4 regions of the Caloranaerobacter ferrireducens genome follow, and region 3 is predicted to be linked to each of the others. Evidence: riboswitches for the same ligand, from Rfam matches in the RefSeq annotation. Region 3 holds a riboswitch; each other region holds the start of a gene.
What was found. Region 3 has a riboswitch for cyclic di-GMP ahead of BFN48_RS10750 (hypothetical protein). Riboswitches for the same ligand answer to the same signal wherever they lie in the genome.

Region 1: another riboswitch for cyclic di-GMP. It lies ahead of BFN48_RS05175 (HD-GYP domain-containing protein); the one in region 3 lies ahead of BFN48_RS10750 (hypothetical protein).
Region 2: another riboswitch for cyclic di-GMP. It lies ahead of BFN48_RS05080 (HD-GYP domain-containing protein); the one in region 3 lies ahead of BFN48_RS10750 (hypothetical protein).
Region 4: another riboswitch for cyclic di-GMP. It lies ahead of BFN48_RS05105 (methyl-accepting chemotaxis protein); the one in region 3 lies ahead of BFN48_RS10750 (hypothetical protein).

The regions. Positions count from the first base shown of each region.
Region 1 is NZ_MDJR01000002.1:105,049-109,273, forward strand. Features, by position in the region: gene BFN48_RS05170 (MFS transporter) at 60-1,337, shown strand; cyclic di-GMP riboswitch class I at 1,428-1,513, shown strand; gene BFN48_RS05175 (HD-GYP domain-containing protein) at 1,589-3,313, shown strand; gene BFN48_RS05180 (methyl-accepting chemotaxis protein) at 3,525-4,225, shown strand, end outside.
Region 2 is NZ_MDJR01000002.1:82,346-86,570, forward strand. Features, by position in the region: gene BFN48_RS05075 (M3 family oligoendopeptidase) at 1-1,651, opposite strand, end outside; cyclic di-GMP riboswitch class I at 2,065-2,151, shown strand; gene BFN48_RS05080 (HD-GYP domain-containing protein) at 2,233-2,847, shown strand; gene BFN48_RS05085 (DUF6075 family protein) at 2,899-3,252, shown strand; gene BFN48_RS05090 (HD-GYP domain-containing protein) at 3,298-4,225, shown strand, end outside.
Region 3 is NZ_MDJR01000008.1:35,562-39,786, forward strand. Features, by position in the region: gene BFN48_RS10750 (hypothetical protein) at 1-1,679, opposite strand, end outside; cyclic di-GMP riboswitch class I at 1,781-1,867, opposite strand; gene BFN48_RS10755 (formate/nitrite transporter family protein) at 2,001-2,798, opposite strand; gene BFN48_RS10760 (beta-class carbonic anhydrase) at 2,813-3,364, opposite strand; gene BFN48_RS10765 (MOSC domain-containing protein) at 3,467-3,910, opposite strand; gene moaC (cyclic pyranopterin monophosphate synthase MoaC) at 3,929-4,225, opposite strand, start outside.
Region 4 is NZ_MDJR01000002.1:87,184-91,408, reverse strand. Features, by position in the region: gene BFN48_RS05110 (flavodoxin family protein) at 1-482, opposite strand, end outside; gene BFN48_RS05105 (methyl-accepting chemotaxis protein) at 633-2,693, opposite strand; cyclic di-GMP riboswitch class I at 2,749-2,835, opposite strand; gene BFN48_RS05100 (chemotaxis protein CheW) at 2,997-3,446, opposite strand; gene BFN48_RS05095 (methyl-accepting chemotaxis protein) at 3,472-4,225, opposite strand, start outside.

The DNA of each region.
Region 1 (4,225 bases), on a different contig from region 3:
AAATAAACAAAATACAATTCAAAATAATAAATAAAGATTTAAAACTTGGGGGGGGTAATATGGAAAGAGTGCTAAGAAACAAACCTAATATACTTAGAAATAGGGATTTTATGCTGCTTATAATTGGTAAAATAGTTTCTAATGTTGGAAATTCTCTGCATAATGCAGCTGTTGCTTGGTATATTATGAGTCTAGTTGGTGAGAAAAGTGCAGGGGTTTTTATGGGTATATTTGGAATGTGTTCATTGATACCTTCTATAATTTTTGGACCTATTTCAGGTGTGTTTGTTGATAAAATAGATAGGAAAAAAATTATAGTAGGAACAGATTTTATCCGTGGAGGTCTTATTTTATTATTAGCTTTATTATCTTATTTTGATATGTTAAAACTATGGATCTTATTTGGAATAACAGCAATAAGTGCTTTTTTTGCAACTTTTTTTAATCCGGCAGTAAGTGCAACAATTCCTAATATAGTTGAAGAAAAAGATTTAAATAGGGCTAATTCATTAGATGGTATGAGTTTACAGTTATCTTGGATTGTAGGAGTAGCTATATCGGGATTTCTATACTATTGGATAGGTATCTTAGGAATATTTATTTTAAATGGAATTTCATTTATTATATCTGGAATATCTGAAACATTTATAAATATTCCACCTATTAAAAGAGATATAGATAATACTAATAAAAATGAATGGAGCTTTTGGAAAGATTTCAAAGAAGGAGTAGTATTTTTAAAGAGACAGAAAGCTATAGTTGTACTATTAGGCTTTGCATTAGTAATTAATTTTCTATTTAATCCAATTTTTCAAATAGTATTTCCTAAAACAATAAAGTTCACATTAAATCTAACAGCTAAGGAAAATGGTATTTTAAGTTCTGCATTTCCAATTGGAGCAATAATAGGGATGTTTATGTTATCAATATTGCCATCTAGAGAAAAATATTATATGTTCATGATAAATGGTATTATAGCAGATGGTTTGATTATAATACTGTTCGGTATTCCATTGATATTTTTTAAGTTTTCATTGATTTCATCTTTTGGAGTTTATGTAATATTTTTATTTTTAATTTTAGTACTAGGTGTTGTTAGCGCTTTGGTTAATGTCCCTATTAATACAACATTTCAAAAAATAGTGCCTGATGAATTTAGAGGTAGATTTTTTGGAATATTGAATACATTAACTCAAGGGATAGTACCATTAGGATTAGCTGTACTTGGATATATTTCAGATAAATTAGCTTCTTCAACTATATTTATATTTTCTGGAATTATAGTTTCATTACTAGGGATATGGATGTTCTTTATACCAGAGTTAAGAGAATTTTAGGCACAGATAAAATATGTTTATAAGTTATAAAAATGGGTAAAAAATATATAAATTCTAATAAAAAGAAGAGAAAAAAGAGAGAGCTTGTTATATAGATAAAGGCAAACCTATCGAAAGGTAGGGGCGCAAAGCTATGGGCCTAAGGTAGCATTTACTATGGTTGCCAGGTTGCAAATTTATAGAATATACCTACCAGGGTTACCTTTATCGGTAGGTGTTTTATTTTTTATTAAAAGAGAGGAGTTGATTAGATGATAAGCTTGATTAAATTTGATAATCAGCTCTCGACAGAAGAATATTTGCATGGAGGGATTAGGAGAATTGCTAATCTATTAGGTTACGATGTAGCAAAATTGATTACATTTGATGAAAGTAATACATATGCTACATTTCAAAGAATTTTTATTAGAGAAGGTATAGATTACAATGTAAGTTATAAGAATTCTAAGCGTTTAATAAAGCATTTTTCAAATTGCGTTTTCGGTTTATTAATAAAGACTAAGCAAATTATATTTTTAAGTAAAAATAAAGATGATAAAGCTGAGTACTTACCTTTAATTGAAGAAATGGAAAATGAAATTTATATACCGCTATTTTCTGGAAACGGAAAGAATAGAGAAGTAACAGGTTGTTTATATTTAGGATGTACCGATAAAACTAAAGTAGTTGATGGTAGTACATTTTTAGATAAAGATATATCTAGAGAATTATCAATTATACAAAATCTATATCAATTAGAATATATCAAAATATCTAGGAAAAAAAGAATGCTAAATGTAATATATATGATGTCTCAAATAATAAGGGAAAGAGAACCTTATATGATAACTCATCCATACAATGTGGCACAATGGTCATTAGCTATAGGAAAAGAATTAGGATTTGATGAAAAACGATTAGAAACATTATATTTATCGGCGGTGTTACATGATTTGGGTAAAATTTATATAAGTGCAGACATATTAAATAAACCAACAAAATTAACTGATGAGGAATATAAAAAAGTGAAGAAACATTCTGTGTACAGTTATAGTATTATAAAAAACATGCTACAATTCACAGAAAATTTTGACAAGATAGCGATTTTTGCAAAGCATCATCATGAAAGATATGACGGTAAAGGATATCCAGATGGATTAAAGGGAGAAGAAATACCTTTGGAAAGCAGGATAATAAGTGTTGCAGATACAGTAGATGCCATGATGTCAAACAGAACATATAAAAAAGCTAAATCGATAAATACTGTTATAAATGAGCTTATCAGAAATAAAGGTAAACAATTTGACCCTAATATTGCAGAGATTATGATTAAAATATTGATGAAATCTAAAGCTATAAATGAGGAAATATTATCGGAACCTATTATATGGGGAACATTGTTAATTACAACATCAGGAAAAGAATACTTTATTGAAGGAACATTAGTTAAAAACGAAGATAAATATGTATTTATGACTGAAACATTTGACTTTAATAGGGATATAGAAAAATCAAAGATTACAGACATTAGATTATATTTAGAAAAAAACCAGAATGTGAGTGAATATGATATAAAAATTGATAAATATTATAAAAATGAGCTTTATATTTCAGAAATTGAAGCAAAGCATATTGGAGATTCGTTTAGTATGCTATGGGATTTAGAGGGATTTTTAATAGACAATAAGAAGAAAGTTTACAAAATAAATATAACTAGAGTCGGTGGAAACTTTATGTCATTCTATATTAATGATTTAAAAATAGATAAAGAAGGAATGGATAAAATATTGAAAGTAGTCATTCAATTTGAAGAAGACTGTAATGTAGTGGTTACTGGTAAAATAAGCAGATCATATCATGTAGGTATTAAAAATTATTACGATTTTAACTTTATTAATATATCAGATTCAGTAAGAGATAATATTTTCAGGCAATTATTCAAAAAACAAATAGAAACTAGAAAATCAATAATTTACTCATTGGCACATTCTAATTAATAAAAATGTAGTGTGTTTATGCATATGATTATCTAGAGTTATAATATAGTACTAATTCACATAAAGTAGCAAGATAACGATATATTGTCTTGCTACTTATTTTTGTGTCAATTAGAGGATTTCTATAAACAGTCGTCGAATTAATATTAACTGCTGTCAATTTTTTATTAATAATTTTTATTAATAAACAACAGAAGAGGAAGGTGGACAAATGAGTGATATTAATGTTTTTAAGAAAATACTTTTCAAATTAATATCTAAGAAATCAGCTAGAATTACTTTGGCATTTACTATGCTATTAGGTCTTTTAGCTAATTTTGCACTAATATTTTTACTTAAAATTTCTAATGTATTTATAATATCAGTTGTTAATTTTATTACATTACTATTACCAGTATATATAGTGGTAGATACTTCGCTTATATCTTGCCATAAGGATATTGTAAATTATTTGAACCAAATAACAGAAGGTAATTATAAATTAAGAATACCAGTATTTGGTGATGATGAAGTCGGTAGAACTATAAAAGCTATAAATAATTTGAGTTTAAATTATAGAGATATGTTTGAAAAAATAATTGCTGTTTCAATTAAGACTTCAGAATTAACTAAGAAATTGAGAGAATTTATGGATATTAATGATGAAAAAGTACATGAGATATCAAATGCTATAGAAAAAGTAGTCGAATATAATAATGAGTATGCAGAGAATATTGGTAATTCAATAAGCAAACTGGATGATATAGAAAACTATATAGAAGAGATTGAACATATAGTAAATGCAGCTAATAATTCTTCTATAAAGTCTAGAGATGTGTCAGAAAAAGGAGAAATTACAATACAGGAAACTTTTGCTAAATTTTATGAAGTACAAAGTACTGTAGAAAATTTATTTAGCATAATAAAAGAGCT
Region 2 (4,225 bases), on a different contig from region 3:
TTCCTGTAGCTGCAAGTAAGTTATCATATTCTTCAACAAATGCTTCTCCTTTCTTTAAATACTCTGCATATAATCCAGTTGCAAATAATAATCCGAAAGCATATGGGAAGTTATAAAAGTTATAAGCAGCTTCATAGTAATGTGGTTTACAAACCCACATATATGGATGCAAGAAACTTCTATCTAAACCATCACCATAAGCTTCTTTTTGAGCATTTAACATAAGTTCTTTTAGCTCTCTTACAGATAAGGCATGATCTTTTCTTTTTTCAAACAAGTTGGATTCAAATAAGAAACGGCTGTAAATATCTACGATAACTTGCCCTGCGTCAGAGATAGATTGTTCTAATATCCAAAATGCTTCTTCTTTAGTGGCTTCTTTTAGTGCAGCATTTTTAACTATAGTTTCACAGAAGATAGAAGCTGTTTCAGCTAATGGCATAGGGTAGTCGCTATTTAATATACTTTCATCCTTTAAACAATCTCCATGGTAGCCGTGACCTAATTCATGAGCAAGTGTTATAACATCGCTGAAACTGCCAGTAAAATTAGATAAAATTCTACTTTGTTTTATAGGATGAAGGTTTGAACAGAACGCTCCACCTCTTTTACCTTCTCTTGGCTCTGCATCTATCCATCTATTTTTGAATGCAGTATCAGCAAATACTGCTAATTTTTCACTGAAGCTTTTAAAATTCTTAACTATATAGTCTTTAGCTTCATCATATGTAAAATTCATATCAATTTCTCCCATAGGAGCAAAGAGTTCATAGAAAGGAAGACCATTATTATAACCTAGAAGTTCAGCTTTTCTTTTATAGTATTTTCTGAAAGCAGGTAAACTTTCTTTCATTGCAGAAAGCATAGCTTCTAGTGTTTCTTTATCCATTCTAGAGTCAATTAATGTCATATCTAATGGAGAACTATATCCTCGCATTTCACATATAGTAAGGACTTCACCTTTTATACCATTAAGACATGCTGCTGAAGATTCTTCTATTTTTTTGTATGCTTTTAATTCAGCTTCATAGGCTGTTTTTCTAATTTTAGGGTCTTTATCGTATGCCATATTTCTTACAATAGGAAGTGGAAGTTGTTTTTCTTCTCCATCAACATTAATATCTACAAGGAGAGTTGAAGTAAGTATATTTTGAAGTTTTGTCCAAGCATTTGAGCCTGTATTAGACATTTTAGCGATTAATATTTCTTCTTCATCGCTAAGTAGATATTTTGCTTTATTATAAATTTCTTTTAGGTAAAATTCATGTTCTTTTAAAGTTTTAGATGATGAGATTATTTCATCAAGATTGTCTATAGAGCTTAGCCATCTTTGAAATTTAACTGATGGTTTTGTTAATTCAGTTATTTTAGTCTGAAGTTTGTCGATAACCATTAAAGCTTTTTCGTTTTTAGCATCAACACTTGAAGTAAGCTCTGCGAATGACATTAGCTTTTCGAAAAGAGTATTTAATTCTATTTGTATGTTTATATATTCTTCTATTTTTTGTATTGCATTGTCTTTAGTATTAAGGTTAAGTTCAGCCCAGTTATTAATTTCTTTAATAATACTATTAAGCTTTTCCATGTCATTGATGAAATTTTCTGATTCAAAAGATGTATATAATTCATCTAAACTCCATCTTAAATCCATAATTATCCCTCCTCAATTTAGAATATTTTAACAGTTTATTCTATCATATATCTTTTAAATTAATATTTCAATATATACTAGGAAATAGTTATTAGATTATAATATTGTAATGATTTTAGAACAAAATCTTCGATTTAAATAAATTGTATAAGGTAGATTTTGCCCACATCCATTACGGAAATTATATTCAAAAATTATCTACAATTTAATAAGGAATATAAATTCCTATGGATTATCAAAAATTTAAAAGTATAAAGAAATCGATGAATAAGAAAGATTATATCAAATTATATAAAATATAAAATACAGCAAAAAAATTGACGAAAAAAGAAGGGATTTGTCTATTAGTGTAGAATATATGAAATTGGCAATTTGTAAACAGGTAAAAAGCACCAATTAAATACTGAATAGTATTATGATAAAGGCAAACCTATCGAAAGGTAGGGGCGCAAAGTCATGGGTCTAAGGGATTTTTGTCCTACGATTGCCAGACTGCCATATTATTTTGATTTATTTGATTTAGGCAGATGGTACCCATGCAGGGTACTTTTTTTATGTAAAAGAGGAAGGAGGTTTAGGGGATGGAGAGAATGAAGTCTGTAATGAACAATAATATTTCTTATGATATCATGAAATGTTTGGTTGCATCGCTAGAAGCTAAAGATATTTATACTGGTGGACATTCAAGTAGAGTTGCATCGATGACTTTTGATCTTTGTAAAAAATTAGACTTACCTACATATCAAATCAGCATAATTTATATAGCAGCTCAATTGCATGATATAGGCAAGATAGGTATTCCTGATTACATATTAAATAAAAAGGATTCTTTGACAAAAGATGAATGGGACAAGATAAAATCTCATCCAGAAATAGGGTATTCAATATTAATAAGATCAAATAAATTGAAAAAGATAGCTAAATTAGTACTTCATCATCATGAAAGGTGGGATGGAAAAGGATATCCACATGGTTTAAAGGAGAAACAGATTCCATTAGGTTCTAGAATAATAGCTATTTGTGATACTATTGATGCAATGACATCAAATAGGTCATATAGAAATAGATTTACATTTAAGGAAAGCTATGATGAGATTATCAGGAATAGAGGTACTCAATTTGATCCATTTTTAGTTGAGAGTATAGGTGATTTGTGGGCTAAATGGGAGAAATATTTAATGGGAAATAGTATGTGATATAAAAAAACAAAAGTTTCTTCTTACTTAGGTAAGAAAGGAGAAATTATTATGAATTTCCTTAATCAGAGCCATAAAAACAGATTTAATACAATCATCAGTAAAGATGGTACAGATTTAAATGACTTAAACCGGAAATCTTTGTTCTATATAATATCTGGCAATGATGAACTGTTTAATAATAGGTACTACATATATGATTTGGATAAAAGATGGATAGCACCAGACAATTTGGAACAAGTAAATTTTATCGAAACCTCTTTAGCATTGATAGAGTTAGCATACAATTTATACAATAATTTTTCAAGTGGTAGTATAAGCAATATTTTTAAAGGTTTAGATAAGGATAATTTCAAACTGGCGATTAAAGGGTTAAAAATTAGATTTAATATGGATTTAGAATAAAAGAATTATATAAAGGAGGGAAGTAGCAGTAATTGCTACGAGAGTATGAGATTATACAAAGTAGATGAAAAGATAATAAACAAAAGAATAGCTGTACCGATTAAATCACAAGATGGAAGAAAATTAATTAGTGAAGGAACACAAATTTCTGAGCGACTGCTAAAAAGGTTGAAGGATTTTGGGCTTAATGCAGTATATATAGAGGACGATAATTCAGATGTAAAATTAGAAGAGACAATTAGTGAAGATAAAAGGATAGAAATAATAAAAAAATTGAATTGTATTTATCAAGACATATCTAAAAATATATTTAATGAATCTGAGCTGAATTCTTTAGTAAAAAATGAAATTCTAAATGAAATAGGCAGTAAACAAGTAAGTATACCCATAGATAAGATAACAAATGAAAATAGTATCGCAGAACATTCGTTAAATGTTTGCTTATTATCTATTGCAACAGGTAAAAAATATGGTCTTAATATGGAAAAAGTAGAGATATTAGCAAAAGCAGCTTTATTACATGATATAGGAAAAATTATTAAAAACAATAAAAACAATTTGAGACATGAACAAATTGGTTTTGAATTTTTGAAATCAAAATTTACTTCTGTACTGTTATATACAACCGTTAGATATCATCACGAAACTATAGATGGGAATGGACCTCAAAAGCAGCCTAAGGCGAGGCAGCATGATTTAGTTAAAATATTAAGTCTTGCTAATCATTATGAAAATTTAATAAGAAAAGAACATTTAATGCCTCATGAATGTTTTGAAAAAGTGCAAGCTTTAGTTAATGTTAAATATGATAATGAAGTATTTGAAGCCTTTAGAAAATCAATACACATTTATCCAGTTGGCTTGCCTGTTAAATTAAACAATCAAGAACTAGGAATAGTAATTAGGCAGAACAATGGTTTTCCATTAAGGCCTTTTGTTAGAACAGAAAAAATGGAATATAATCTTCTAGAAC
Region 3 (4,225 bases):
TCAGCACCTTCTATATCGGATAATATACTTCCTTGTTGATCGATTACATTTCCTTTAATATGAATATCCATATGAAATTCAGTAACTTTTTCATCTAAAATATGTCCTACTTTATCTTCAATATTTCTTACTACAAGCAAGTTTCCAATAAAATTACTTTCCATAAAATATAACTTAACTTCATAATAAGAGTCAGTATTCTCATCACCAAACAATTCAATCATATCTGGATATATTCCAGTTGATATATCATCTTTTTTAAGCTCAAAGTTGTACTCTGATATAGAACTTCCCTTAACCATATCATCAAAATTTACTTTTACTGTATAATACTTAACATCATTTATTATTTCTTCTCCACTAAACCATGTATTAGGATTTGGAGGACTATTATCTATTCTTGCTTCCCAAAGCTGTTCAGATTTTTCTGGTATTCCGTCATCATTCTTATCATATACAAGTTTAACTAAAATTTCTTGATTGTTTATTTCTTTATCACTAAAATCAATAAATAATTCACTATTTTCAGCCTCATAAGAAAATCTAATTATTTCTTCATTGCTATTCGGATCTTCATTTGCAATAGTTTCTCTATATCCTAATTTTGCAATAGTTGTAGGTGTTTCTGTATCTTTAGTCAGTAATTCAATATACAATTTATCTTTGTAACCTGTAAAATTTTCTACTGCAACATCAACAATCGGATTTTCTTGAATATCGTAAGTTAATTTATGTGCGTTTATCCAATAGTCAGTTGATTGCCAATAAAATACAACTTCAGTATTTTCACCATATTTTAAAGTTATTTTATTTCTCTCTCTCTTATCTACAGGAATCGCTGTTAATTCATTGTCAGTTTTTCCTTCTAATGTTTCACCTATTTCAATATATTCATCAGTATTATTCTTATCAGAAAAATGACCATATAGTTTATAGAATCTATACTCTGGATCATATTCTTCATGGAAAACCACTTTAAAATCTATAGGTTGTCCAATCTCATTATTGTTTTCATCTACTATTACCGAACTACCCTGAATCGCTATTTGCTCTGAATCAACAATATTAAACAATTCAACTTCTATAATATCATTATCATAATACTCATCTTCTGCTATGCTGAATTTCGGTGGTTCTGGTATCCAATAGAATTTTATACTTTTATTTAGATAGTTAAGTTCTATTTCATTTTTCTTTGCTGCATATACGGGTATTGCAGTTTTTGCATTTTCTGACTTGTTACTAAAATCTTCATCAAGTCTAGAATATTCTTCACTATTTCTAAAATCAACGAAGTGTCCAAAAAATTCAAAGTCTGGTGTATAAACATCTTCTCCATATACATTTTCTATTACGCTTTTGAATTCAACTTTAAATTCTGTAGCTAGTTCTTCAATAGGTTGTTCAAATTCATCTAAAGGAGTAGATTTACCATAAACAACTGTAACTACCGTCTCATTAGAACCTTCACCATTGTATTCAGTATTTAGCAGTTGAATATGTAAATCGTCTCCAAAGCCCATATATTGTGCATCTACGTTGTTAATAATAAATTCTGGTTCATTTACTTCTACACCGTATGCTATATCTAAATTAAAAGAAAACAAATTAAATAACAGTGCTAAAATCATCAATACTGAAGTTGTTTTTTTAGATGCATACTTAAGCATATTTCTCAAGTTTTCCACCCCCTAATAAGATAAAAATAAAAAACCTAGTACAAATGTACTAGGCAAACTAACCATAAGAATATCGTCTTACTTAACCATGAAAACATTTCATGGGCAGCCTGGCAACCATAGGATATTAGTCCCTTAGGCCCATAGCTTTGCGTCCTAACCTTTCGGTTAGTTTGCCAAAATATTTAATTTTAATGCCTTGCAATATATTTATCGACATAATTTAACAATTTATTTAGCCTAAAACAAAAAAATTTTTATCAAAATTCAAACAAAAAAGGATGCAAAACTGCATCCTTCATTTTAACTATATATTAAGCCTTATTTAGTTTCTTTTTCTCTAGCAGGTATTACATAAACTAAATAATATACAACAGGAACTATAATAGCTCCTCCCACTATATTACCTATAGTAACAGGAATTAAGTTCTTCATCCAAATTTGTCCCCAAGTAACTTCAGCTCCTAAAAATTTACCTAAAGAAATAAAATACATATTAGCTACACTATGCTCATAACCTGATAAAACAAACATCATAATTGGGAACCAACAAGCAAATATTTTAGAAATTACATCTTGTGCTCCTGTTGCAAGCCATACTGCAAGAACTACAACAACATTACATAGTATTGCTCTAAAGAAGGCTTGACTAAATGTTAAACCAACTTTTCCAGTAGCAATTTTTATAGCTAATTGAGTAGCTGGAGCATCTACTTTATAAAAACCAGCTTTAACTACAACTATAGCTAATAATATTGATCCGATAAAGTTCCCTAAATAAACAAAGAACCAGTTTTTTAACATTTGGTTTGCATTAATTTTTTTATCCATTAAAGCTAATGTCATAAGGTTGTTTCCTGTAAACAATTCTGCCCCTGCCATTACAACTAACATAAGTCCTACAGGGAATACTGCAGCACCCATAAATTTCATAAGTCCAACATCAATATTTTTTAATGTTTGCATAACAGTAATATCAGCTTGTGCACCAAAGCCTATAAAAATACCTGCAAAAATTCCTAATAAAATCATTTGCAAAGTTGATAGATTAGCCTTTTTTATACCAGCGTTAATAGTAGCTTGAGTTATTTCTGGTGGTGTCAACATTCTCTTTTGCATTTTATTACTCCTTTCTATTCATTATCATTTATTATAACTTCTAATTCCCCACTATTCGGGTCAATTAGAAAACCATGAACTTTAACATCCTTAGGTACAAATGGTGAATTTTTTATTTTTTTTACTACTTGAATTACATTTTCCTTTTCATCTTTTATAATGCCTGTCCAATTAGCTAAGTCTATTGAATCTATAGCTTCTTTAGGAACTCCTCTTTCTAACATCTTATTTCTTATATCCTCTAAGCTCTGTTTTGCCATACCACAATCTTTATGCCCTACTACAAAAACTTCCTTTAAACCCATCATAATCGTTCCTAAAGATATACTTCTTATGACATCATCACAATTGTCTCTAATACTGTTGCCAGCATTTTTTAAAACCTTTACTTCTCCTCTTTTAAAGCCCATGGCTTCTTCAACTAATCCAACTAATCTTGTGTCCATGCATGTAAAAATAAGTATTTCTTTTTGTGCATGAGAACTTATTGGTTTATCATCTCTTCTTTCTCTTCTTACTTTAACATATTTTTTATTAGCATCAAGTATTTTTTCTGAAATTTGCATAACATCCCCGTTTGTTTATTTTTTAACAATGTAACAAGTTCATTATACTAAATATTTTTCTAATAATCAATTATATTTTTTAGTTGATTTAATGGTCGGACCTTAATACAATACTTCAATAACATCACCTACTTTTATCTTGCCACCTTTTAAAACTTTTGTAAATATACCTTCTTTAGGCATTACACATTGTCCAACTTCTTTTGCTATAGCACAACCAGAATGACATTCTTTACCAATTTGAGTTACTTCTTGTATCGTTTCCCCAATTTTTAATTTAGTCCCTACAGGTAATTCATAAAGCTTTATTCCTTCAGTAGTAATATTTTCAGCAAACTTTCCGCTACACAACCCTTTTACTCCTAATTTTTTCATCTTTTCAATACTCTCTATTCCAAGTAAACTAACTTGTCTGTGCCATTTTCCTGCATGAGCATCACCCACTAAACCAAAATTTTCTTTAAATATGCCTTCAGTTATAGGTGTTTTTATTACCCCTTTCTTCTCACTTATATTTATAGCCACTACTTTTCCTATGCTTTTCATAACAATCACTCCTCGATTTTAATACCTACTATAATCCCCAGACTTACCACCAGTTTTCTTTACAAGCATAATGTCGCTAATTACCATATCCTTATCTACAGCCTTACACATATCATATATAGTAAGCGCTGCCATAGATACTGCCATAAGAGCTTCCATTTCTACACCAGTTTTCCCAACAGTTTTAACTTCTGATTCAATTTCAATAGCATCTTCTAATATTTTAAATCTTATATTAGCTCCTGTTATAAATATGTTGTGACACATTGGAATTAAATCACTTGTCCTTTTAGCTCCCATTATACCGCCTATTTG
Region 4 (4,225 bases), on a different contig from region 3:
TCTTCAGCCCATTGTCTAACTTTATTTGCATTTTGTTCTTTATCATATTTTAATGGATCTCTAAAACCTATTTCCCCTAGTATCTGGTTATCCTTTAATTCTTTTCTCATATTTTTAAAAGTGCTTGAGCTTTTGCCACTATAACAGCAAAATAACGCTATATACTTGTCTTTTAGTTTAATGGTATCAAAAAATGTATTAAAAGCTGGAGCATAAGTACCAGCCCATACAGGTGTGCCTATAAAAATCACGTCATAATTATCAGGATTTTTATCAAGAGGAAATAATTTAGGCTTTTCTTTTAAAACAACCTGTTTCCCACCCAAAAAATATCTCATAAGCCCATGAGTACTAATTTCTTTTTCAGTCTTTAATTTTAAAATATCTGCATTAATCACATCTGCAATATTTTCAGCTATAAATTCTGTATTTCCTTCTAGAGAATAATAAATCACTAGCTTTTTTAATTGTCTATCATCCATTTTATACACCTCTCTATAAATATTCGTAAAATTTACTATTTAAGTTATTATAAATCTTTCTATACATTCAAAACATTTCCTTCTTTAAAAAATAAAATTTGTCAACAAGCTAAAATGAGTTGAGGGGCTTTAAATTAGCCCCTCAACTCATTAGTTTACTTTAAACTCATTAACTATTTCTTGTAATTTATCCGCTAAAACTTTTAAATCTTGTGAGTGTGAAGAAATGGTTTCCATAGAAGCTAACTGTTCTTCCGTAGCTGCAGAAACCTCTTCAGTTGCAGCTGATGTTTGCTGTGCAGCAGCTGAAATATTTGATATAATATCTACTATTTCGTTTTTCTTTTTAGCCATATCATAGTTATATTCTTTTATTTCTGAAACCTTGTCTACTAAAGACCTTATAGAAACTAATATTTTATTAAATATTTTTTCAGTTTCTGCTACTGCTATATCTTGCTGTTCAACAATATTTTTTGCATTTGCCATTGCATCTACAGCAACCTTAGATTGATTTTGTATACCTTCTATTAAAGCCTTTATTTCTTCTGCGGCCTTTGATGACTGCTCAGCTAATTTTCTTATTTCCTCAGCTACAACTGCAAAGCCTTTGCCCTGTTCTCCTGCTCTTGCCGCTTCTATAGCTGCATTTAAAGCAAGAAGATTTGTCTGCTCTGCTATTTGTGATATTGTATCAGTAATTACTCCAATTTCTTCTGAACTCTTATCTACTTTTTGAACTATCTCATTTACTCTCATCGCTGCTTCATTATTCTCTCTTGTTTTTTCTATTAAAACTTTGACTTGCTCTAGCCCATCATTGCTAAGTTCACTTGTTTCTTTTGAAATATTATTCATTTCTTCTGTTGTATTTAATACCTTATCAATTCTATCTGCTAATTCACTAACACTCATAGAACCTTTTTCAGTATCTGTAGCCTGATCTACGGTACTTTTTGCGACTTCTTCTATTGTCTTAGCTATTTCATCCGATGCTATTGTTGCCTGCTGAGTTGTTGCAGCCAATGACTCTGATGCTTCATAAACAGTATTTGAAGAATCCTTAACAGCTTTAATTAAATTACTTATATTATCAATCATAAAATTAAAACTATCTGCCATCTGACCAAACTCATCTTTAGCCTTCAATTCTGCTTTCGCTGTTAAATCTCCTGTCGAAGCCTTTTCAATAGCCTCCTTAATTTTATTTAGCTTTTTAGCAATGCTGCCTGATACAATAAATGAGATAATAATAGCTAGTATTAATCCTATCAATATACCATAAATTACAAAATACTTAATAATATTTGTATCTTCTAATAGTTCACTTTCTTTCATGCTAGCCATCAGCTTCCAACCTGTTTTCGTATTTGTTGTAAAGCTTAAGAACTTATTCTCCCCTTTATAAACATATTTGGAAAATCCTTTATTATTTGTTTTCGCAGTTGGCCAAAATTCTAACTTAGGAATTATATCGCTGTTACCTATTAGTTTTGGATCAGGATGCGCTATAACAGTACCTTTTCCATCTGTAACAAAAACATAACCTTTTCTACCAACAGTTATATTTGATAGCTTTTCTGATAAAATTTTGAGGTTCATATCTATACCAATAACTCCTATTACTTTACCATTATTTATAACTGCTTTAGATACTGTTATAGTTACCTCACCTGTAGCTGCATCAGCATAAGGGTTTGACCAAACTGATTTACCTTTATTTTCTAAAGCTGTCTTATACCACGGTCTAATTTTAGGGTTGTAATTTTCGGATAAATCTGCACTTGGATATATATACATATCCCCATTTTCAGTTCCAAAATATGTGTATATTATACCAGAATTATTTTCCTTAACATTTTTTAATAGCTCTATAATTAACTTTTCATTATTTAAACTCCCTTCTTGATTAAAAATAAAATTTTTATTATGGACGTTTTTAAAACTCTCATTATCAGCTAATATTGAAACTAATTTTTCCATCCTTATTAAATGTTCATTTAAATATTCATTGACTTCATCTATATTTTGTTGTGTAGTAATCCTTAATTTTTGGTCTAATACTTGGAAAGCCTTGTGATGAGTAAAGTAACCCAATAGACTTAATGGTAATACAATTGCTGCCATAAAAATTGATAATAATTTAACTCTTACACTACTAAAAATACTTCCTACTTTCAATATAATTCTCCTTTCATTTTTATTTTTCAAAAAAAAACACCCATATCTACAAGGGATCTCTGCCTTTGATATATTTTAAACTTATATCGGCAGCCTGGCAATCATAGAATATATATCCCTTAGACCCATGGCTTTGCGCCCCTACCTTTCGATAGTTTTACCTTTATCAATATATTAAATCGTCAATAAGACTAAAGCCCAAAAACACTGCCTAACAATAATTCGACATATTTTTTCAAATCCCTTCTTGTTTTGATGTTTTTTAATATTTAGACTCAGAAACAAAGAGCCAAAGAATTGCCATCTCTGGCCCTTTATAATTCTCTAATTCAATTACATCTCTTGTAGGTTTTGTTTCTCTTCTTCTGAAAGAGCTTCTTTAAAGTTTAGTATTATAATAATCTCATCATCAACCTTTCCAATACCTGTAATAAACTGTCTATTCCCATTTAGTATCAATTCTGGTGGACTTTCAACATCATCATCATTTATAGTCAATACTTGAGATGCATCATCTACAACGAAACCAACTAATTTCTCATTTATGTTTGTTATAATAATTCTGCTGTTTTTTTCTATTTTAGTAATATCTAAATTAAATCTCTTTTTTAAATTAATAATTGGTACAACATCACCACGTAAATTTATAACTCCATCAACGAAACCAGAAGCATTAGGTACTTTAATCCCCTCTTTATAATCAGTGATTTCTTTAACGTTAGAAATTTCTATGCCGTATTCCTCTTGATTTAATTTAAATATTACATATTGTTTCTCAGCCATATTTTTATCTTCCTTTCACTAAAATTTACAAAGTAAATTCTTCAACAGAAGATCTCATTCTAGCAACCATATAAGTCAACACACTAGTTTTAGCTGTAATCTCTTCCATATTAGCTGTTACTTCCTCTGTTGATGAAGATACTTCTTGTGTTCCTGCTGTAGTCTGTTGAGCAACTGAAGCAACAATATGCGTACTTTCAACTATTTCATCACTATTTGATGCTACTTGTTCTAAACCATCAGCTATTTCTTCTATTTGCTGACTAATCAAATCAATTCCTTTAATAATATTCTGCAATTCTTTTTCTCCTATTCTTGAACGTTCCTGAGCTAAATTCACTTCATTCTTAATATGTTCAATCAATGTAGTCGTTTCGTCAATATTAGTTTGAACAACCTCAATAATATGTGTAATCTCCTCTGTAGCCTTTTGAGTATTTTCGGCTAGTTTTCTTACTTCTTCTGCAACCACAGTGAAACCTTTACCAGCTTCACCTGCTCTTGCTGCTTCTATAGCAGCATTAAGTGCTAACATATTTGTTTGACTTGAAATATTAGAAATAACTTCTACTATCTTATTAATTTTATCTGCATTTTCTTTTAAACTTAAAATACTTTCTACGCTTTTATCAATTGTAGTTTTTAATATTTGAATTCCTTCAATAACATCTATTATCTCTTTACTTCCTCTTTTAGCATCTGCATCTGATTTCTGTGCTAATTCAGTAATTCTTTGACTATTATCTGCCAAATCTTTAATTCTTTCTACTATTTTCCCA